DNA from 4 places in the Mesorhizobium kamtschaticum genome. Region 4 is predicted to be linked to each of the others. Evidence: riboswitches for the same ligand, from Rfam matches in the RefSeq annotation. Region 4 holds a riboswitch; each other region holds the start of a gene.
What was found. A riboswitch is a leader RNA that binds a small molecule or an ion and turns the genes downstream of it on or off. The one in region 4 is predicted to bind cobalamin.
Positions count from the first base shown of each region.

Region 1: it holds a riboswitch for cobalamin, as region 4 does, so the genes downstream of both, AC0V7N_RS27755 (DUF1636 family protein) here and AC0V7N_RS02630 (aromatic ring-hydroxylating oxygenase subunit alpha) in region 4, are expected to answer to the same signal.
Region 2: it holds a riboswitch for cobalamin, as region 4 does, so the genes downstream of both, AC0V7N_RS20325 (DUF1636 family protein) here and AC0V7N_RS02630 (aromatic ring-hydroxylating oxygenase subunit alpha) in region 4, are expected to answer to the same signal.
Region 3: it holds a riboswitch for cobalamin, as region 4 does, so the genes downstream of both, AC0V7N_RS20550 (CbtB domain-containing protein) here and AC0V7N_RS02630 (aromatic ring-hydroxylating oxygenase subunit alpha) in region 4, are expected to answer to the same signal.

Region 1 covers NZ_CM149691.1:5,573,965-5,579,127, forward strand. Annotated here, with positions in the region: gene AC0V7N_RS27740 (FecCD family ABC transporter permease) at 1-1,036, opposite strand, end outside; gene AC0V7N_RS27745 (ABC transporter substrate-binding protein) at 1,036-1,983, opposite strand; gene AC0V7N_RS27750 (ABC transporter ATP-binding protein) at 2,028-2,816, opposite strand; gene AC0V7N_RS27755 (DUF1636 family protein) at 2,797-3,207, opposite strand; cobalamin riboswitch at 3,299-3,504, opposite strand; gene AC0V7N_RS27760 (substrate-binding domain-containing protein) at 3,729-4,046, shown strand; gene AC0V7N_RS27765 (GyrI-like domain-containing protein) at 3,997-4,830, shown strand; gene AC0V7N_RS27770 (antibiotic biosynthesis monooxygenase family protein) at 4,886-5,163, opposite strand, start outside.
Region 2 covers NZ_CM149691.1:4,117,942-4,123,104, forward strand. Annotated here, with positions in the region: partial or broken gene AC0V7N_RS20315 (cobaltochelatase subunit CobN) at 1-415, opposite strand, end outside; gene cobW (cobalamin biosynthesis protein CobW) at 536-1,573, opposite strand; gene AC0V7N_RS20325 (DUF1636 family protein) at 1,570-2,004, opposite strand; cobalamin riboswitch at 2,043-2,247, opposite strand; gene AC0V7N_RS20330 (winged helix-turn-helix domain-containing protein) at 2,277-3,476, opposite strand; gene AC0V7N_RS20335 (NADH-quinone oxidoreductase subunit A) at 3,810-4,175, shown strand; gene AC0V7N_RS20340 (NuoB/complex I 20 kDa subunit family protein) at 4,166-4,747, shown strand; gene AC0V7N_RS20345 (NADH-quinone oxidoreductase subunit C) at 4,752-5,163, shown strand, end outside.
Region 3 covers NZ_CM149691.1:4,163,628-4,168,790, forward strand. Annotated here, with positions in the region: partial or broken gene AC0V7N_RS20535 (heparan-alpha-glucosaminide N-acetyltransferase) at 1-405, opposite strand, end outside; gene AC0V7N_RS20540 (MFS transporter) at 631-1,830, shown strand; gene AC0V7N_RS20545 (aromatic ring-hydroxylating oxygenase subunit alpha) at 1,834-3,003, opposite strand; cobalamin riboswitch at 3,147-3,344, shown strand; gene AC0V7N_RS20550 (CbtB domain-containing protein) at 3,378-3,557, shown strand; gene AC0V7N_RS20555 (CbtA family protein) at 3,573-4,382, shown strand; gene cobU (bifunctional adenosylcobinamide kinase/adenosylcobinamide-phosphate guanylyltransferase) at 4,375-4,890, shown strand; gene cobO (cob(I)yrinic acid a,c-diamide adenosyltransferase) at 4,892-5,163, shown strand, end outside.
Region 4 covers NZ_CM149691.1:558,654-563,816, forward strand. Annotated here, with positions in the region: gene AC0V7N_RS02615 (ABC transporter ATP-binding protein) at 1-243, shown strand, start outside; gene AC0V7N_RS02620 (DUF680 domain-containing protein) at 324-563, opposite strand; gene AC0V7N_RS02625 (DUF680 domain-containing protein) at 628-828, opposite strand; cobalamin riboswitch at 1,323-1,523, shown strand; gene AC0V7N_RS02630 (aromatic ring-hydroxylating oxygenase subunit alpha) at 1,636-2,883, shown strand; gene AC0V7N_RS02635 (FAD-binding oxidoreductase) at 2,904-4,004, shown strand; gene AC0V7N_RS02640 (sugar ABC transporter ATP-binding protein) at 4,526-5,163, shown strand, end outside.

The sequences.
Region 1 (5,163 bases), 2.2 Mb from region 4:
GCACGACCAGCGTGACGACAAAGAAGGCGCCAAGCGAGCTGGTGATGATGCCGATCGGCAGTTCCTGCGGCGGCAGCAAGGTCCGCGCCAAGAGATCGCTTGCCAGCAGGAGCACCGCTCCGAACAACGCACAGCTTGCGATCAGGCGCAGATGCAAGGGACCCGCCAGCGGCCGCGACAGATGCGGGATCATCAATCCGACAAAGCCGATGACGCCGGCGACCGAGACGAGAATTGCCGTCGAGAAGGCGGCAACGAGAAACGTCGTCCTGCGCATCCGCGCCACCGGCACACCGAGGCTTTCGGCAGCACTTTCGCCGGCCAGGAAGGCGTCCAGCCTGCGGTGGTTCCACAACCCATAGGCCGCGATCGTGCCGGCCCCCAAAGCACCCAGCCAGACATTATCCCAACGCGCCAGCCCGAGCCCGCCCATCGTCCAGAACAGCACCGAGTGGGCCGCGCGCTGATCGCCGGCAAACACCAGATAATTGGTCAATGCCGTGAACAGGAAGGAGACGGCAAGGCCGGCAAGGATCAGCCGTTCCGGCCCTTGCCCCCTCACCCGCGCGACCAGCAACAGGACAATGCAGGCGGCCAGTATGCCGCCGGTGAAGGCCGCGACCGGCAAGGTCCAGATGCCAAAACTGTCGCCAAAGACGGTGATGACGGAAACCGCACCAGCGGCAGCCCCCGAGGACAGGCCGAACAGGAAGGGATCGGCGAGATCGTTGCGGGTCACCGTCTGCAGCAGTGCGCCTGTTATGCCGAGGCCGCCGCCAACACACGCCGCCAGGATCGTGCGCGGCAGCCTGAGATCGACGACGATCTTGCCGACGGGACCCGACACCTGGTGTTCATTCAACCCGACGGCATGGCCAAGGGCGGCAATGACGTCGGTCAGCGGGATCAGTGTCGAACCATAGGCGATCGACAGCAGCACGAGAGCGGCGACCGCCACCGCGCCCGCCGCCATCGCCAGCGCGAATGCCTTGTGCCCTGAAAGCGCGCCGGATTCATGCCCAGGGGCAAATAGCATCAGAACGCTTCCGGATGCATCGCCTTGGCGATCTTGGCGATCGCTTCGATGTTCGCCGGTCCGGGTGTCAATTCGGCATAGCGCAGCGCCACGAAGCGCTCGTTCTTGACCGCGTCCGTCTCCTTCATCGCCGGATGCGCTTTCAAAAAATCGAGCAATTTCTTGTAGCCGCCGCCATCCTGGTAATCGAGCAGGATGAGGAATTGCGGATTGCGCGACGCCACCGTTTCCCAGTCCGTATTGCCCCAGCTGGTGTCCAGGTCAGCCATGATGTTGTCGCCGCCGGCCGCCGTGATCATGGTGCTGGGAATAGCGAATTTTCCGGCGGTGAATGGCTTGTCCTCACCGGAATCATAGAGGAACACCCGCGTCCCCTTGGCGTTGCCGACCTTGGCGGTGATATCGGCCAATTGCGCCTTCCAGTCTGAGACGAGCTTTTCCGCTTCGGCATCCTTGCCAAAAATCTTGCCCAGCTTTTCGACGTCGCCATACAGAAGGTCCATCGAGGCGGCAGGCCTGGTTTTGTCGAGATGGACGCAGCTTTCAGTCAGCACCAGCGTCTTGATGCCGTGCGGGGCGAGCGTGTCGGGGGTCACGTCACCGCCCGGCTTCATGCCATAGTACCAGCCGGCGAAGAAGAAATCGGGCTCGACCGCGACGAGGTTCTCGAGCGTCGGGTATTTGGGCGCCAGTTCCGGGATGGACCCCTGCTCGGCCTTGAATTCTGGGCCGACCTTATACCATCCGGTGATGCCGGTCAGGCCGATGATCGACGGCTGCAGCTTCAGCGCGAAGGCCATCTCGGCCATGTTGAGATCGTGGATGACGGCGCGCTTGGGTGGCGCGTCGAAGGTCAGCGGTTTGCCGCAGCTATCGACCGTGACGGGAAAAGCGAAGGCTGTCGAGGCCAGCAGCGAGAGGACGAGCGACAAAGCGAGACGTTTCACGGATTTTGCTCCTTGGTTGAACAGGGTCGGATGAAGGGTTTTGGTCAGGACGGCGGCGCGGCACGGTTCGGAACATCGAACACGGTCAGTTCGCGATCCTCGGTGGGATGGCGCAGGCGAAACACGTCGACGCCGAAAATCTCGCGGATCAACTGTTGGGTCAGCGCTTCGCGCGGTGCCGCCAGCGCATGCAGCCGGGCTTCATGCATCACCGCGACCCTGGTGGCGAAGGGCGCCACCAACGCCAGATCGTGCAGCACGGCGATCACCGTCATGCCGAAGCCGGCCACAAGTTCGAGAAGCTCGCCGCGGGCTCGCGGGTCGAGATGGTTGGTCGGCTCATCGAGGAACAACACTTTCGGTTGCTGTGCGATGGCGCGCGCCAGTTGGGCGCGTTGGCGTTCCCCGCCCGACAGCGAGCCGATGCTTCGGCCAAGCAGCGGCAACAGTCCGGTCCGGCGCAGCGCGTCCACGACAATGTCGCGTTCCTCGCTCCGGCGCCTCAGGCCGGCATGCGGGACGCGGCCAAGCTCGACATAGTCGATCACCGCCAGCCGCGGATCCGGCTGGTCGGTCTGGCCGACGACGGCGATATGCAATGCCCGTTCGGCGGCTGAAATCCTGTCCAGGCGGCGCCCGCCAAGCTTCACCTCACCCGAACTTGGCCTGAGCATGCCCGACAGCATGCGCAGCAGCGTCGTCTTGCCGGCGCCGTTGGGGCCGATAATGGCGAGGCGATCACCAGCGGCGACCGACAGGCTGACCGCATGGACCAGAGCCCGGCCATTTGCCGTCGCGCCGAGGTCGCGCGCTTCAAGGAGCGGCGTTGTCATCGGCCGTCCCCGCAGGCTTGGCCGGTGCCGGGATGCGGGCCAGCGTCTTGCCGGCCAGCCGCGGCGGACGTTGTCCGGAATTGCACCAGCCGTCTGCCAGCGACGCGTAGAGCCTGGCAAATCGCACGAGATCGCCGGCGTCGGCCTCGGCGTCGATGGAGCCGAAGAGATAGGCGGCCTTGCCCGGCGCCCGGAAGGCTACCGTCAGCGGCCGCGCGCAGCCCGCCATGCATTCGACGCCTTCGATCGCGAAGCCATGCGCCACGGCGGGGTCATGGTGAGCGGAGAGCCGGGAACGCAAATCGTTGCACAAGGCTTCGCCCGACCTGACCCCGGTCGGGACGTCACGGCAAAGCGTGCACACGATGATGCGATGGATGAAGCCGTCCAACTTTCCGTCACTTTCCAAAACTGGCGACGGAAGGATGTTGGCGAGCCGGCCGACAAGACCGACGTCCACGTTTCCTCCCGGCACACCCCGTCCGGTCAACTCAGTGATGGCAGGTCTCCTGGCTCGCGGGTCTCGGCTCAATCCTGCCTTCCCAGCCTTGCCGGCCAGTGGCATGTCGGATCTTGCTCACCGCTTACAGTTGCGGGGGCAGCCACGGTCTCGACCTTTGAGGGTCTCACCGTGTTCCCTTTTCACCCCTTGCCTTTCGGCGCGGGGACCATCACCGGGTCATCGTAGTTTTGCCCCGGGCGCATCGCAACGATTCTTTTCGACTGAACCTGTCACCATCTCGGCACCCGCAGCCTGCGGCCTGATCAGAAAGGGGCGTGCCGCATCTCCATCTGTAATGTAATAACAGAACCTATAAAGCGATATCCTCTGCCGCTGTCAATCCCCTGTCGCGAGCCATTGCCGGCTTCGACGATCTCGAGTGGGCAGACTATTTCGAACCTCGGCTGACGTTGATCGCGCAACCCTGCAACGAGATCGGCCACAGGGCCGCGCAGATGCTTGTCGAACGGATCAACGGATTGACCGCCGCGCCGCGCTCCATCAGGCTGAAATCAACGCTTGTCGTCAGAGATTCTGCGCCGCCCCGGCCGTTTCCTGATCTGCGGCTGCGGCGAGCGCTTCCCGATCATTGCCGCGCTGATTGCACGCCACGCGCAATTTCGATCAAACTGGCCATCGACGCGGTCAGTAATGTCAGCGCGCCAAATGCGAGGAGCCATGAACCCGACCGAGAAAGCGCTGTGGTTTGTCGAGAGCCATCTGCCTGAGGCAATCTCGCTTGACGACGTCGCCCAAGGCAGCGGCGTGTCGCGCTTCCATGTGACGCGCGCCTTCGGCGCCGCCACCGGCCGCTCGGTGATGGGTTATATGCGCGCGCGCCGGTTGACCGAGGCGGCGCGCAGGCTGGCCGGCGGGGCGCCCGACATCCTCTCGGTGGCGCTCGACGCCGGCTACAACTCGCATGAGGCTTTCACCCGGGCCTTCCGCGATCAGTTCGGCACCACGCCGGAACTGGTGCGGGCGCAAGGTTCGACCAAGACCCTCGACCTCGTGGAGCCGATCCTGATGGACCAGTCCCTTCTCGCCAACCTCGAACCGCCACGCTTCGAGACCAGCCGGCCGTTCCTGATCGCGGGGCTCGGCGAACGCTACAGCTGCGAAACCAGCGCCGCCATTCCGATGCAGTGGCAGCGCTTCGGCCCCTATATCGGCAACATTCCGGGCGAGACCGGCGACGTTGCCTATGGCGTCTGCGTCAATGGCGACGACGCGGGCAATTTCGATTACATCGCCGGTGTCGAGGTCTCGGACTTTTCCGACCTTCCCAGGGAATTCAGCCGTGTGCGCATACCGGCGCAGAAATATGCGGTGTTTTCGCATCGCGAACACATCTCGACCATCCGCCGCACCGTCAACACGATCTGGAACAAATGGCTGCCCGCCTCCGGGCACGAAATATCGGACGCGCCCGAATTCGAGCGCTATGGCCCGGAGTTCGATCCGCGCAGCGGCAATGGCGGGCTGGAGATCTGGATACCGGTGAAGTCATAAGTACCGAGCAGACCGTACCTTGGCATGTGGCCAAGGCGCGGTCCGCCGCTCCGCCTTACTCCACGGTGAGAGCGACCTCATAGAGGCCGGGATGGGCCTGACCCAAAGCCTGGTTGCGATCGAGAAAACCGCTGCTGCGCAGATGCTCGAAGACCCGCCGCATGGCCGCTTGGTCCTGCGCCTGGGCGTAATTGACGACACGCGTGCCGTCGAGACTTCGGTGCAGGCTGGCGGACATCCAGCCGGGAACGCTGCGGCAACTCGTTGCCGCCTCCTGCAGTAGGTCGATCAACGCCTGCTGTCCGCCTTCGGGCACGGTGAAAACATTGATCT
Region 2 (5,163 bases), 3.6 Mb from region 4:
GGCTATCCAACTCCTCGCGCGGCAGCGTCGAGGCTTCGATCAGGCGCAGATCCTCGTCATGGCTTTCGCCTGGAAGCAGCGCGAGTTTAATTCCGCGCTGGCGGGCCGTCGCGGCAAGCTGGTCGCAGCCGTAGCGCCACCAGTCGTAGCCACCGAGGATGCGCACCAGGATGATCTTGGCGTGGCGGGCGACGCTGTCGATCCAGAGGTCGACGGACATGGGGTGGCGCAGGTCGCGAAGTGCCGCCAGCCGCATCGAGGGCAGGCGGCCGGCATCGGCCTTCCATGCCGCGGCCAGTCCGGCAAGGTCGCTGCCGGTGAAGGACAGGGCCACGATATCCGCCGGCGTCTGCCGCAGATCGACCGGCTCGGCGAGGTCGTCGAGCGAGGCGGAGGTCGTGGTGAGGATATGCATCGCGGCTCTAGCGCGGTTCACCGTTTCACGGAACGGCGAACCGCTCTATCTCCTTGTTTTACGCAATTCCTGTGGGAAAGCCGTGAAACACTTTTCCTGGAATTGCTAGGGCGGTTTGCGTCAGCCGGCGAGTATACGCTCGATTGCTGGGCGGTTCAGCCCCTTGAGGCCGATGACGACGAGGCGCGAGCGGCGGTCGTCCTCAGCCGTCCAGGCGCGGTCATAGTAATGATTGACGCGTGGGCCGACGGCCTGCAGCAAGAGCCGCATCGGCTTGCCGCCGACCTCGACGAAGCCTTTCACGCGCAGCACGTTTTCCTGTTCGGCGGCGGTGGCGACGCGCTTTGCCAGCTCGTCTGGATTGGCGATCGAGGCAATGTCGACGATGAAGGTGTCGAAGTCGTCATGCTCGTGGTCGAATGCGCCGTCATGATGGGATTTGCGGTTCTCGATGTCGTCCTCGACGGCGAGACCGAGCCCGAGCAGAACGGAAGGATCGACCTTGCCATGCGACGTCGGCACGATCTTCACGGCGCGGGCGGAATGTTCATTGATGATGGCGTTGGCGCGGGCCGAGCCGGGTGCGTCCATAAGGTCACTCTTCGACAGGATAATCAGGTCGGCGCAGGCGATCTGGTCCTCGAACACTTCCTCGACCGGGTCGTCATGGTCGAGACTGTCATCCCCGGCGCGCTGCGCCTGCAGGGCATCCATGTCGTTGGCGACGCGGCCCTCGGCGAGCGCCGGGCCGTCGACAACCGCAATGACGCCATCGACGGTCACACGGCTCTTCACGCTCGGCCATTGAAAAGCCTGGACCAGCGGCTTGGGCAAAGCGAGGCCCGAGGTTTCGATCAGGATATGGTCGACCTTCGGCGTCAGCGACAGGATCTTGTCGAGCGCCGGCACGAAATCGTCGGCCACGGTGCAGCAAATGCAGCCATTGGCGAGTTCGACGATGTTCTCCTCCGGGCAGGTGTCGATGCCGCAGCCCTTGAGAATCTCGCCGTCGATGCCGATGTCGCCAAACTCGTTGACGATGATCGCGATACGCTTGCCGCCGGCGTTTTCCAGGAGATGGCGGACCAGCGTCGTCTTGCCGGCGCCGAGGAAGCCGGTGACGACGGTGCAGGGAACACGGGAGACGGAAGCGGTCATGGTTGGTCCTTCAGCATGTCGAGGGGTGGAATGCGGGCCACGAGGCCGCGCTTGAGGGAATCAGGCCGGCCGCGCCAAGGGATGAGGCCGTCCGTCGATGTGGCGAAGAGCTTTGCGCCGGTGACAAGGTCGGCGCCGCTGGCCGCGGTCAGGTCGCCGAACACATAGCTCCAGCAGCCGTCGCGCAGGATCGCGGCACTGAGGCGGCGCTTGCAATTGCCGAGGCATTCGACCGTGCGAACGCGGATAGTGTCGGCCGCTGCCGCGCGGCGCGTATCTTCGGCCAAAAGTTCACCGGCACGGGGATGGGCGTCCGAGCCGGATTCATCGCGGCAGGAGGCGCAGACAATGACGGTGACGCCGGCCAAAGCATCGCCGTCGGCGGACGAAATATCCGCTGTGCCAGCCGAAAAACTGCTGTTGTGGTCCAAAAACCGGCTCCTTGCCCGGAAACCCGCCGGGCGATCGGATTATGTTGTCGCAGACGGCAGGTCTCCTGGCTCGCGGGTCATCGCCTTGGGTGCCGCCTTCCCGGGAACCTCCCAGTGGCTTTCGGCCTTGGCTCTTCGCTTACAGTTGCGGGGACAGCCGCGGATTTGAGATCGAAATCCCGCACCGCATTCCCTCTTAGCCCTTGCCGTTGCGGGCAAGGGACCGTCTGCAGCGGATTTAGGCTTTTGCAGGCAGCGGTGTCAACGCGGGCTTACGACATGGCGATGTCGACCAGCGCCGGCCCCAGACCGCCGGCCGGCGTCACGTCCATGCGTTCGAGGCCGAGCCAGCCCTGCATCTGCTTCAATTCCTCGAAGAGTTGAGCGGCCGTTTCGGGCGGCGCGCCGGGCTCGGGGTAGGCCGCGTGCACGCGCAGGACGCTGGCCGGCCGGTCGGCCTTGAGATCGACGCGCGCCACGATCCTGTCGCCGAGCAGGAAGGGCAGGACATAATAGCCGTACTGCCGCTTTTCGGCCGGCGTGTAGATCTCGATGCGGTAGTGGAAATCGAACAGCCGCTCCGAGCGCGAGCGTTCGAAGACCACCGGATCGAAAGGCGCCAGCAAGGCGCGCGCCTCGATTTTTCGGGGCAAACGGGCATCCCTGTGAAGGTAAGCCGGCTTATCCCAGCCCTCGACACGCACCGGCACCAGTTCGCCGGTCTCGACCAGTTCCTCCAGCCGGCCCTTCATGTCGGCGGGCGACAGGCGGAAATAGTCGCGCAGATCGCCTCCGGTCGCCACGCCGTGGGCGCGGGCGGAAATGCGCAGCAATTCGCGGTGCGCGTCCTCGGCGGCCGGCACCGGCAGATCGAGGATCGCCTGCGGCAGCACGCGCTCCGGCACGTCGTAGAAGCGTTCGAAGCCACGGCGGTGCGCGGTGGTGATGCGTCCGGCCCAGAACAGCCATTCAAAGGCATGCTTGGCGTGGCTCCAGCCCCACCAGCCGCCCGAACCCTTCTGGCCTTCCAGTGCTGAAGCAGCGATCGGGCCGCGCGCGACGACCTCGCGGTAGATCTCTTCTATATAGGCGGCGTGCTCGCGGCCCCATTTGGCCAGCCCCAGATACATCTCGTCGCCTTGCTCGGCGCGCTGCATGCGCCAGCGCATCAGCGGATAGGTCTCGACCGGCAGGAAGGACGCCTCATGCGCCCAGTATTCGAAGACGGTGCGCTTGCGCGTGACGGCGGCATTGTCGAGCAAGGTGAGCGGGTAGGGGCCAAGACGCGAATAGAGCGGCATATAATGCGCGCGCACCACGGCGCTGACGGAATCGATCTGCAGCAGGCCGGTGCGGGAGAGCACGCGGGCGAGGTGGCGGCGATCAGGTGTGCCATTTGGGCGCGGATCGAGAAATCCTTGAGCGGCGAGCGCAATGCGCCGGGCGGTGGCAAGCGAGATCTTTTCCTTCATTCGGATGCGACTCTTATGGCTCGTTGACCATCATGCAGACGGGTGATTCCAGCCCATGCTAGCAGGGTTTTGGCGGCAACCCTGTCAGGAGAGAAAAGTGGAGTAAAAAGCGAAGGAAATCAAACAGGAGCGGATCGGACCAGTTTCTTCGGATATGCCGTCCAGGTCAGAGTTTTGAACAAGGTTTGACTTGCTTCGCTGGAAGTGCTGCGCTAACCCTCGCCGCGTTGCAGCATAGGCCCCTTAAAACGGTTCAGCGGTTAAACTGTCACGCTTCCGCATTAAGGTCCGGTGCTGTAATCAAAGTGGATTGGCGCCAACGGAAACCGCTGCATGAACGCACTCCTCAGTTCGTACCTGCCCATCGTCCTGTTCATCGGCGTGGCTCTGGTCGTCGGCCTGGCGCTGCTGGCCGCACCGTTCCTGGTGGCCTACCGCAATCCCGATCCCGAAAAGCTTTCCGCCTACGAGTGCGGTTTCAACTCGTTCGACGACGCCCGCATGAAATTCGACATCCGCTTCTATCTGGTGTCGATTCTGTTCATCATCTTCGACCTCGAAGTGGCCTTCCTGTTTCCCTGGGCCGTATCCTTCTCGAAGATCGGCATGCTCGGTTTCTGGTCGATGATGGTGTTTTTGGCAGTGTTGACCATCGGCTTTGCCTATGAATGGAAAAAAGGAGCGCTGGAATGGGATTGAACGACAGTTCAGGTACCCTCGTCGCGCCGAAGCCCAAGGGCCTCATCGATCCCAACACCGGCAGGCCGGTGGGGGAGGACGATCCCTTCTTCCTCGAAATCAACAACGAGCTTGCCGACAAGGGCTTTCTGGTCACCTCGACCGAGGCGCTGATCACCTGGGCACGCAGCGGCTCGCTGATGTTCATGACCTTTGGTCTGGCGTGCTGCGCTGTCGAGATGATCCACACCTCGATGCCGCGCTATGACTCGGAGCGCTTCGGCGTCGCGCCGCGCGCCTCTCCGCGCCAGTCCGACATCATGATCGTCGCCGGCACGCTGACCAACAAGATGGCGCCGGCGCTGCGCAAGGTCTACGACCAGATGCCGGAGCCGCGCTACGTCATCTCGATGGGCTCCTGCGCCAATGGCGGTGGCTACTACCACTATTCCTATTCGGTGGTGCGCGGCTGCGACCGCATCGTGCCGGTCGATATCTATGTGCCCGGCTGCCCGCCGAGCGCCGAAGCTTTGCTCTACGGCATTCTTCTCCTGCAGAAGAAAATCCGCCGCACCGGCACGATCGAACGGTAAATCCATGGCCGCATCCCTTAGCGAACTGTCGACCTATCTCGGCGAAAAGCTGATCGGCCGCGTCACTGACGCTGATATCGCCTATGGCGAGCTCACCGTTCATGCCGAACCACGCGATCTGGTCGAGGTGATGACTTTCCTGCGCGACGATGCGCGCTGCCAGTTCATCTCGATCATCGATGTCTGCGGCGCCGATTATCCGTCGCGCGCCAAGCGCTTCGACGTCGTCTACCACCTGCTTTCGCCGAAACAGAATGTGCGCATCCGCGTCAAGGTTCTGGCCGATGAGGAGACAATGGTGCCGTCGATAACCGGCGTTTTTCCCGGTGCCGACTGGTTCGAGCGCGAGACCTACGATCTCTATGGCGTGCTGTTCTCGGGCCATCCCGATCTGCGCCGCCTGCTGACCGATTACG
Region 3 (5,163 bases), 3.6 Mb from region 4:
CGCAGGAAGGCGAGGCCGAGCAGGCTGGCGAGCGCGATCTCGTGCAGTATGCCGAAGAAGATGAAGCCGTCCGGCGTGGCGATGCGGGTGACCACCGAAATGGCGATCGCCGCACCGGCAACCATGGCGAAACGCTTCCAAAAACCGTTCCAGCGGATCTGCTGGCCGTGCGCCAGGTACAGGCTGACGCCGACCAGGAACAGGAAGGTCGAGGCGATGCAGCGTGCGTAAGATCTTCCACCAGCCGAAGGCGGTGAGGCCGGGATCGGTGTAGCCGAAGAATTCCAGATCCCAGGTGAAATGATAGCTCGCCATGGCCAGCAGCGCGATGCCGCGCACGATATCGATGGCGACGATGCGCCTGGATGGCTCCGGAACGGGTGCGGTCGGCGTGTCGATGGTCATGGTCTCGCGATCTGATTCAGCCCCGCCTGAGGACTATCACGGTTGGGCGGGACAGAAGAAGGCCGGGAGCACGGCGATGCAGGCACCGGGATCGAGCGACGCTTTGGGCCAGAGCCGGGAAGCCATTGACCGGTTTCGCTTTTTGCCGGTTACGCGTCGGTTTCCTCTTAATCGCCCGGGATCGACCACGGCAGATTTGACCGGCGATTCTGCTTTGGGGAAGCAATGTCCACCCATGTGCGCCATCCGATCTGGCTCCCGGCCCTCAAGGCCGCGGATGCGCGCACCTTCGCTTCACTCTACGCGGTCGAATCCTTCGCCCGCGCCACGGTTTCGAGCGTCATCCCGATCCAGGCCTACGAAATCCTCCACAACGAGCAGATCGTCTCGATCCTCTACACCATCGTGGCGCTGCTCGGCCTGTCGGTGACCTTGTTCATGCCGATGCTGATCCGCCGTTTTGCCCGGCGCTGGGTCTACACGGCAGGCGCCTGCCTGCTCGCCATCGGCTCGCTGTTCTTCGTCACCCACACGCTTGCCGGGCAGCTGGCCGGCATGCTGTGCCGCGTCATGGGCGCCAGCGCGCTGTCGATCACGCTCAACCTCTACATCATGGACCACATCCGCAAGACCGACTTCATGCAGGCCGAATCGCTGCGCATGGCATGGTCGATGTTCGCCTGGACCGGCGGGCCGACGCTCGGCATCTTCCTCTACACACGCTTCGGCATCTATGCCGCGCATGGCGCGGTGGCGGTGTTCGCGCTGGCCCTGCTGGCGCTGTTCTGGACCTATCGGCTGGGCGACAACCAGTCGATCCGGTCCGGCAAGACCCGGCCGGCCAACCCGCTCGCCAATATCGGCCGCTTCATTGCGCAGCCGAGGCTGAGGCTCGCCTGGTTGATCGCCTTCGGCCGGTCCTGCTTCTGGTCGACATTCTTCGTCTATGGACCGCTGTTCATGGTCATCACCGGCGAGGGCGAACTGGCCGGCGGCCTGCTGGTCTCGGCCGGCAATGCGCTGCTGTTCATGGCGATCTTCTGGGGCAAGGCGGGAAAACGCTTTGGCGGACGCAAGACCATGACCTTTGCCTATTTCGCCATGTCGGCAATGCTGCTGGCGGCGGGCACGGTGGGAGCGACCGCACCGTTGCTGACCGGCGCTTTCCTGCTTGGTGGCGCGTTCTTCACCATAGCGCTCGACGCGCTGGGCTCGACCGCCTTCATGCGCTCGGTGCGCTCCTATGAGCGGGCGCAGATGGCGGCGGTCTACCGCACCTATCTCGACTTTTCCGAGCTGACGCCGCCGCTGGTCTATTCCGTCGTGCTGATCTTCTTCGGACTGGGCTCGGTGTTCATCACGCTCAGCCTGCTGGCCGCTGTATGCGGCTTTGTGACGTGGCGGTATCTGCCGAAGTCTTTGTGAGGATCACGGCGAAAGCGCCGCGTGGCGCTCGCGCACCCAATTGTGGAAACGGTGCAGGTCATATTCCTCCGGCATCAGCACGCCGGCTTCGTGGCGCATCGAGCGCAGGCCCTTCTGGTTGACCTCGCAGATCGCCGCATCCTCTTCCAGCACCTGTGTGCCGAAGGCGACGATGTTGTCGATGTCGGTCGCGGCGAGCGCCTCGGGCGCGAACAGCCATTCGGCGACAAGCTCCGTCTGTTCGGGGCCGAGCGGTACCAGCCGAACGGTCCTGACATAATCGACATGGCCGACTATGAACATCGACGGCAGGCTGGTGGCGTAGGTCTGGCCGGCGGCACGTTCGGCCGGTGTCAGGCCTGAGAAGACCGGCCCATGCGTCTGGCCATCGCGTGACCAGGTTTCGGCGCCGGCGCGCAGGCCGCCGGAAAACTCCGGCGCGTCATTGTCGGCGTGGCGGGTCCATTCGGGATCGTCATGCCGGCTCATCAGGCCGCGGCCATAGATCGGCACCAGCCGCGACAAATCCTTGTGGACGCCCGGGCAGTGCAGGCACTCGTTGAAGTTTTCCCAAAAGATCTTCCAGTTGCAGTTCATCACCTTGCGCAGCACATGGCCTGAGACCAGTGTTTCCAGCGGCCAGTTGCCGAGATTGCCGGAGGCGGGATCGAAGGATTCCTGCGCCAAGCCCGCCGCATCCTGCTGCAGATTGATGAAGACGAAACCGCGCCACACCGACAGCGCGACGCGATAAAGCGGGTGGTCGGCCTTGTCGAAGCCGTCCGGTAGCGATTTCGACGGTACGCGCACGAGGTCACCACGCAGCGAATAGGACCAGGCGTGGTAGGGGCATGTGATCAGCCGCGCCTTCAGCCGGCCCTCGCTCTCCTGGCACAGCTGCGAGCCGCGATGGCGGCAGGTGTTGTGGAAGGCGCGGAGCTCGCCGGTGTCGTCGCGCAGCACGATGACGTCCTGCGTGCCGATGCGGAATCGGCGGAAGGCCAGCGGCTGGGCCAGATCGGCCTCGCGACAGACGAGCAGCCAGTTTTTGTACCAGATGGCATCAAGGTCGCGTTGATAGGCTGCCGCATCCCAATAAGCCGATGCGGGCAGCGTCGGTTCGGCCCGGGTCAGGCCGTTATAGGGATCGCGCTCGCTGGCAATGGGCTGCATGGCTGGCTTCCTGTGAGGACGCCAGCCGACACCCGGCCAGTGCAATTGTCAATTGTCGTGCCCAGGACCAACTGTCTTGTCGGCATGGCGCAATCGCGCTGTTTGCCGGCGGAATTTGGTTTGCCGCGTGTCGTGATTTTCCCTATAGTCATACAGTCGTCGGTTCCGTTTTGGAGCCAAGAGGGAATGCGGTGCGGGCTGACTTGTTGCCCAATGCCGTGGCTGCCCCCGCAACTGTGTGCGGTAGTCCTCTCCATATGCCACTGAAGATTCGTCTTCGGGAAGGTGGAGAAGGGCGCTGATCCGCGAGCCAGGAGACCTGCCGACGACGGCAAAACTGACAGGCCCTCGGGTGGAGGGTGAAAGGACAAGATATGACTACCACTTCCATCTCCCTCGGCGCCTCCGTCTCCTCGCAGTCGCGCTTCATGCAGCTGGCGCTCGCCGCGCTGCTCGGCACCTTCATCATCGGCTTTGTCGGCTTCTCGCACATCGATGCGGTCCACAATGCCGGTCATGATAACCGGCATTCGATGGCGTTTCCCTGCCACTGACGAGGATCTGACATCATGAATCTGTTTCGCAACGTCGTGTTCATCGCGGCGATCGCTGGGCTCGTGGCCGGCGTCGTCCTCGCCTGCATGCAGGCCTATGCCACCGTGCCGCTGATCCTCAAGGCGGAAGTCTACGAACAGGCCGAAGGCGGCCACAAGCATGAACACGCCGCGGCACCGACCGATGCCGCCAGCGGCAACGCAATGAGCTCCGCGGCTCCTGCGGCATCGAACGCCATGAGCACTGCCGCGCCGGCCCCGGCTGAGGCTGCCGCTCCGGCCGAAGACGAGGGCTGGGCGCCGGCCGACGGTTTCGAGCGCTTTGCTTTCAACGTCGTCTCCAACGTCGTCACCGGCATCGGCTTCGCGCTGATCCTGGTCGCGGTTTCGGAATTCGCCGGCGGCATCGGCAATTGGCGCCAGGGCGTGTTCTGGGGCCTGGCCGGCTTTGCCGTGTTCACGCTGGCGCCCGGCCTCGGCCTGCCGCCGGAACTGCCGGCGATGCCGGCGGCCGACCTGACGCAGCGCCAGATCTGGTGGGTGGCGACCGTGATCGCGACCGCCATCGGGCTCGGCCTGATCGCGTTCCGCAAATCGCTGCCGCTGGCCATCCTTGCCGTGGCGCTGATCGTCGCTCCGCACATTGTCGGCGCGCCGCAGCCCGACAGCTTCGAAACGCCGATCCCGGAAGGCCTGCACCACCAGTTCGTGGTGGCGGTGACGGTGACCAATCTGGTGTTCTGGCTGGTGCTTGGCGCCGTCGTCGGCGTGGTGCGCGGACGCTTCACCGGCACCGCGACCAGCCTGCGCGACAGCTTTGCCTGATCGAAGCTCGCTGACCTTCATCATCGGCGGCGCGCGCTCCGGCAAGAGCGCGCACGCCGAAACCCTGGCGACGGCGTTGTCGTCACCATGGACCTATATCGCCACGGCTGAAGCCTATGACGACGAGATGCGTGAGCGCATCGCACTGCACCGCTCGCGGCGCGGTGAGGGCTGGATGACCATCGACGCACCGCTCGATCTTGCCGACGCGCTTGAGGCCTTGCCAGACGATCAGCCGGTGCTTGTCGACTGCCTGACGCTGTGGCTGACCAATCACATGCTGGCCGATCACGATCTCGAGCTGGAATGCCGGCGGCTGGCGGACGTGCTGTCGCGGCCGCGCGGGCCCTGGTTCGTGGTCTCCAACGAAGTCGGCCAAGGCATCGTGCCGGACAATGCCCTGGCGCGCCGTTTTCGCGATGCCGCTGGACGGCTCAACCAGCAGGTCGCGGCGATCGCCGATACGGTGCTGCTGATGGTGGCGGGGCTGCCGCTCAAGGTGAAATGAGATGACCGACATCGACGATAAGGATGAAGAACGCCACCGCGCCAAGATGGCGAAGCGCAAGGCGGTGCAGGACGCCGAGGTGGCGAGCAAAACGGTCGAAAAGGGGCTGCTGATCGTCAACACCGGTCCGGGCAAGGGCAAGACGACGGCCGCCTTTGGCCTGGCGCTCAGAATGCTCGGCTATGGCAAGCGCGTCGGCGTCGTCCAGTTCATCAAGGGCAAGTGGCACACCGGCGAGAAGGATGCGTTTGCCGCCTTCGGCGATCGCGTCGT
Region 4 (5,163 bases):
GCCACCGGCGCGGATTATCTGTTCGAGGGAACAGTCGATTATGTCGAGCAGCTCGGCGAGGTTCAGCTGGTCTATGTCGACATCGGCCGCGCCGACCTGCCGCTGGTGACCAAGCTGCCTGGCAATGTCGAGGTCAAGCGCGGCTCGACGCTGCGGCTGAGCGCCAATGGCGAGGATCTGCATATCTTCGATGCGGACGGACATTCCTTCGCACTTCAGAAGCCGGAAGCAAAAGCGGCTTAAGACAGAACCCCGTCTCGACGGCGTAAAAAAGAGCGGCGAGCTATGCCCGCCGCTCTTTTTCTAGAGGTCGACTTCGGCTGTTAGTGGTTGCCGAAGCGGTCCCGGTCGCTGCTCTGAGGGATCGACTTCTGCACGTCGCTCGATGAATTGAGCAGCTTGTAGACGGGCGAGCCGTTTTCGCGGATCGAAGCCGTGCGCGAGTTGTCAACCGAAGTTGCGGCAGGCTGGTTGGCGCCATTGGAGCCATAGTTGTCGCTGCCGGCGAAGGCGCTGCCGGAGATGGCCAGAACGGCGGCGGCAGCAAGGATGATCTTCTTCATTTCAAGTCTCCTGAATTTCTAGATTGCCGGGACAGCGGGGTATGCCCACTGTCCCCTGCGGCTGTTAGTTGTTGCCGAAAAGGTTGCGGTCAGCGCCCGGCTGAGCAGGCGCCTGAGTGGCCGGGGCCGACTTCTTGGTCGAAGCGGTGTACTGGCTGTCGACAGCCGTGGCTGCCGGGGCATTCGAACCGTAGTGGTCGCTACCCGCGAAGGCGCTGCCGGAAATGGCCAGAAGGGCGGCGGCAGTGAGAACAATCTTTTTCATTTTGGGCACTCCAGTATTTTTCCGTCCGTCTAGCGGCGTGTCTTGGGATTAAAATCGCGTCGTTCGGACAGCCCCGATGTGGGAAAGCCAGTTGGCCGTTTCCAATCACGAAGTTGTTCCGCGTGGACCAAGAATCCACCACTTGAAATTGTGCCAAGGCCTTCTACGTCATGTATTTTTGTTTTTGATATCATACTGTTAGGCAAAACCAGCGCCGCGATCACCGACTGTATCGGAGGCTCAGCGTTCACACCGTGATGCACGCACCGTCAATAGAAACGAACCGTTCGGTTCGATTTTAGAATCTGCTAATAGTCACTTTCCGATACCGTTAGCCTTTTAGCGCCCATTCCGGGGTCGATTCTGATAGCCGGTACAGCCGTCACCGCGACGATTTTCGTGGACCGCGATTCTTGACCCGATCGTTGTGCATGCGTGTCGCGCCACATGGATGCGATGTCGCTTTCATGCCGATGTCGCCAGCGCTGTCGTGATTAGATCATGTCATCTCAGGTGCCGCTTCGTGACGATGGAGCGGAGAATTGGGAAGCCGGTCAGATTCCGGCGCTGCCCCCGCAACGGTGGTGGAGTTCAAGTCGCAACGGGAGACCACTGGGCAAAAGCCTGGGAAGGTGTCGCGATCGTCTGCAAGGACACTCCAGAGCCCGGAAACCAGCCCGAGAATTTGAACTCGACTGATCGCGGTGGGCGGTCAAGAGGCGGATGGCGCATGTCGGCTTTCGCCGGTCTGCGCCTAATCCTTCCTCAATCACCACCAGTTCAGTCCTTGAAGTATGAGGACAGGACATGGATACGCGCAACGACATGCTGAGGCTCTTGAACAGCCGCAGGGACGGATTCTCGCTCGAGCAGCCCTTCTACACGGATCCCGATTTCTTCAAACTGGACATGGAGCTGATCTGGTATCGCGACTGGCTGTTCATCGGCCATGATTGCGAACTGCCCAAGCCCGGCAGCTTCATCACCGTGCAGATCGGCGACTATCCGGTCGTGCTGGTGCGCGATCAGCAGGGCAAGATCAATGCCTTCCACAATTCCTGCCGCCATCGCGGCAGCCGCGTCTGCAATACCGACAAGGGCACGGCGGCCAAGCTGGTCTGTCCCTATCATCAGTGGACCTACGAGCTGGACGGAAGGCTGCTGTTCGCCCGCCAAATGGCCGACGGCTTCGACAAGAGCCAGTTCGGCCTGAAGCCGGTCGCCTGCGAAAGCGTGGCCGGCTATATCTTCATCTGCCTGGCCAAGGAGCCCGCCGACTTCGCGCCGATGCGGGCGATGATCGAACCCTATCTCAAGCCGCACCGGCTCAGCGAAGCAAAGATCGCCTTCGAGAGCACGATCGTCGAGAAGGGCAACTGGAAGCTGGTCTGGGAAAACAACCGCGAGTGCTACCATTGCGCCGGCAATCATCCGGAGCTGTGCAAGACCTTCCCGGAAGCCCCGACAGTGACCGGCGTGCAAGGCGCCGACAGCGACCCGGAGATGCTGGCGCATTGGGCCAAATGCGAGGCAACCGGCCTGCCGAGCAAGTTCCGCATCGACCCGGCCGGGCAATACCGCGCCACCCGCGCGCCGCTGCTGCGCGATGCTGTCAGCTACACGATGACCGGCAAGCGGGCGGTGAAGAAGAACCTCTCCGACACAGTCTCGGCCGACCGTATCGGCACCTTGATGCACTATCACTATCCGACGACCTGGAACCACATCCTGATCGACCATGCCGTCACCTTCCGCGTGCTGCCGATCAGCGCCACGGAAACGGCGGTGACGACCAAATGGCTGGTCCACAAGGATGCGGTCGAGGGCGTCGACTACGATCTCGCCGAGCTCACCCATGTCTGGACCGAGACCAATGACCAGGACCGCCGCATCGTCGAGGAAAACGCCTTCGGCATCCTGTCGCCGGCCTATGAACCTGGTCCCTATTCGGAGTTGCATGAGGGTGGCGTGATCCAGTTCGTCGACTGGTACGCGCGCTTCATCGGTCCGCGCCTTGCCGGAGATGGCAGGCCGGCGTTGCGCAATGTCGCCTGAGAGGTTGAGGGATGAACGCGATGACTGACCTTGGCCTCTATCGCCATCTCGACCAGATGGCGCCCTGGAACGACAGGCTGCAGGTGCTGGAAGTGATCGGCGTCACCGACGAAGCGCCTGACGTGAAGACCTTCACCTTCCGCTCCGACAACCAGACCTGGTTCCGCTACAAGCCGGGCCAGTTCGTGACGCTGGAGCTGCCGACGTCGGACGGGCCGCTGATGCGCACCTATACGCTGTCGTCCTCGCCGTCGCGGCCATTCTCGATCGCCGTGACGGTGAAGGCGCAGGCCGGCAGCATCGGCACGCGTTGGATGTTCGATCACCTGAAGCCCGGCTCGCACGTCAAGGCCTATGGGCCGGCGGGCGACTTTTCGCTGCACAGCCATCCAGCGGCCAAATATCTGTTCATCTCGGCCGGTTCCGGCGTGACGCCGATGATGTCGATGCTGCGCTGGCTGAACGACTGCGCGCCATGGACCGATGTCGGCTTCGTCAATTGCGCGCGGCGCGCCGAAGAGATCATCTTCCGCAAGGAGCTCGAACTGCTCGGCGGCCATATGCCGGGCCTATCGCTCGGCTTCATGATCGAGGAGCGGTCGAGCCGCGAGGGCTGGTACGGCCATATGGGCCGTATCGACGCCATCCGGCTGCCGCTGCTGGCGCCCGATTTCCGCGAACGCGAGATCTTCTGCTGTGGTCCGGACCCCTTCATGCGCGCCGTGCGCGGCATGCTGGACGCCGCCGGATTCGACATGACGAAATACCACCAGGAGAGCTTTGCCGCGCCCGCGGTGGAGGAAATCCCGGCACCGTTCGCAGCACCGGCGCAGGACGGCGTCGCCGTTCCCGTCGAAGCCGCAACACCGATCCGCTTCGCGCTTTCGGACGTCGACGCCGAGTGCGTCGCCGGCCAGACCGTGCTGCAGACCGCGCGCTCGTCGGGCGTGCGGATCCCGGCGGCCTGCGAATTCGGCCTGTGCGGAACCTGTAAGGTGAAGAAAGTCTCCGGCGCCGTCGAGATGAGCCACAATGGCGGCATCCTCGATCACGAGATCGACGACGGCTTCATCCTCGCCTGTTGCTCGAAGCCGTTGTCGGCTCTCGAAATCGAGGCGTAGACAATAGGGCGGGTTAGCGCGGCATGGTCCTCAGCCGCTCCGACGACGAACGCCACGCTTCGTAGCAAGGCGGCACCGGATGAGACGACGAGGCAGGCCTACGCTCAAGGCGCGGCCTTCGTGCCTGTCCTGGACATGGGACGGCGTCATAGCGGCGCCCTGCCCCTTCCGCCTTTTTTCGGCAGAGTCTTCTCCGTTAAATCGACCGTCCCGCACGAGCCGCAACGTGGCTTGCGGTTCGGTCCTTCTAGCCCTTCCCCCGTGAACCATCGGCGGAACAATTCCGTGAACACCATCCCTTGTCGAGCACGCCACGAATTGGGGCGGCCTCGATAATCGTTTGTTTTTCCATGGTTTTTCTAAATCCAGAGGAACTCCTCCGGTCTCCAAATTTTAAAGTTTGCGCATCACTTGACATTTGTCGATCGAAACTTGACTATTGTCAGCATCGGCATTTGGGCGGGAGATCACGTGCCGATCGGCATCCGACAGGGATTATCCGAAGTCATGGGAGGACGATGGTGGAGCTGTTGCTCGAAGTGGAGGGGCTGAAGAAGTCCTTTGGTGGCGTCGCCGCCTTGCGCGACGGCCGCTTTCAGCTTCGCGCCGGCACGGTTCACGCGCTCTGCGGCGGCAATGGCGCCGGCAAGTCGACCTTTCTGAAGATCCTGATGGGCATCCAAAAGCGTGATGCCGGCTCGATCCGCCGCCGCGGCAAGGACGTGGAATTCGCCAGCCCCGCCGACGCGCTGGCCTCGGGGATCGCCATCATCGAGCAGGAACTGAGCCCGGTTCCCCACATGACGGTCGCCGAGAACATCTATCTCGGCCGCGAACCCAAGGCGCGGTTCGGCGGCATCGATTTTCGCGGCATGAACCGCGCCGCGCAGAAGCTTCTGGACGACCTCGAATTCGACATTCGAGCCACCCAATACATGATGAACCTCTCGGTCGCGCAGAGGCAGCTGGTCGAGATCGCCAAGGCGCTCAGCCACGACGCCGAGGTCATCTTCATGGACGAACCGACGTCGGCGATCGGCGAGCGGGAGGCACAGCACCTGTTTGCCGCGATTGGCCGCCTGCGGAAGCAGGGCCGCGGCATCGTCTACGTGTCGCATCGCCTGTCGGAAATATTCCAGGTCGCCGATTCCTACACGGT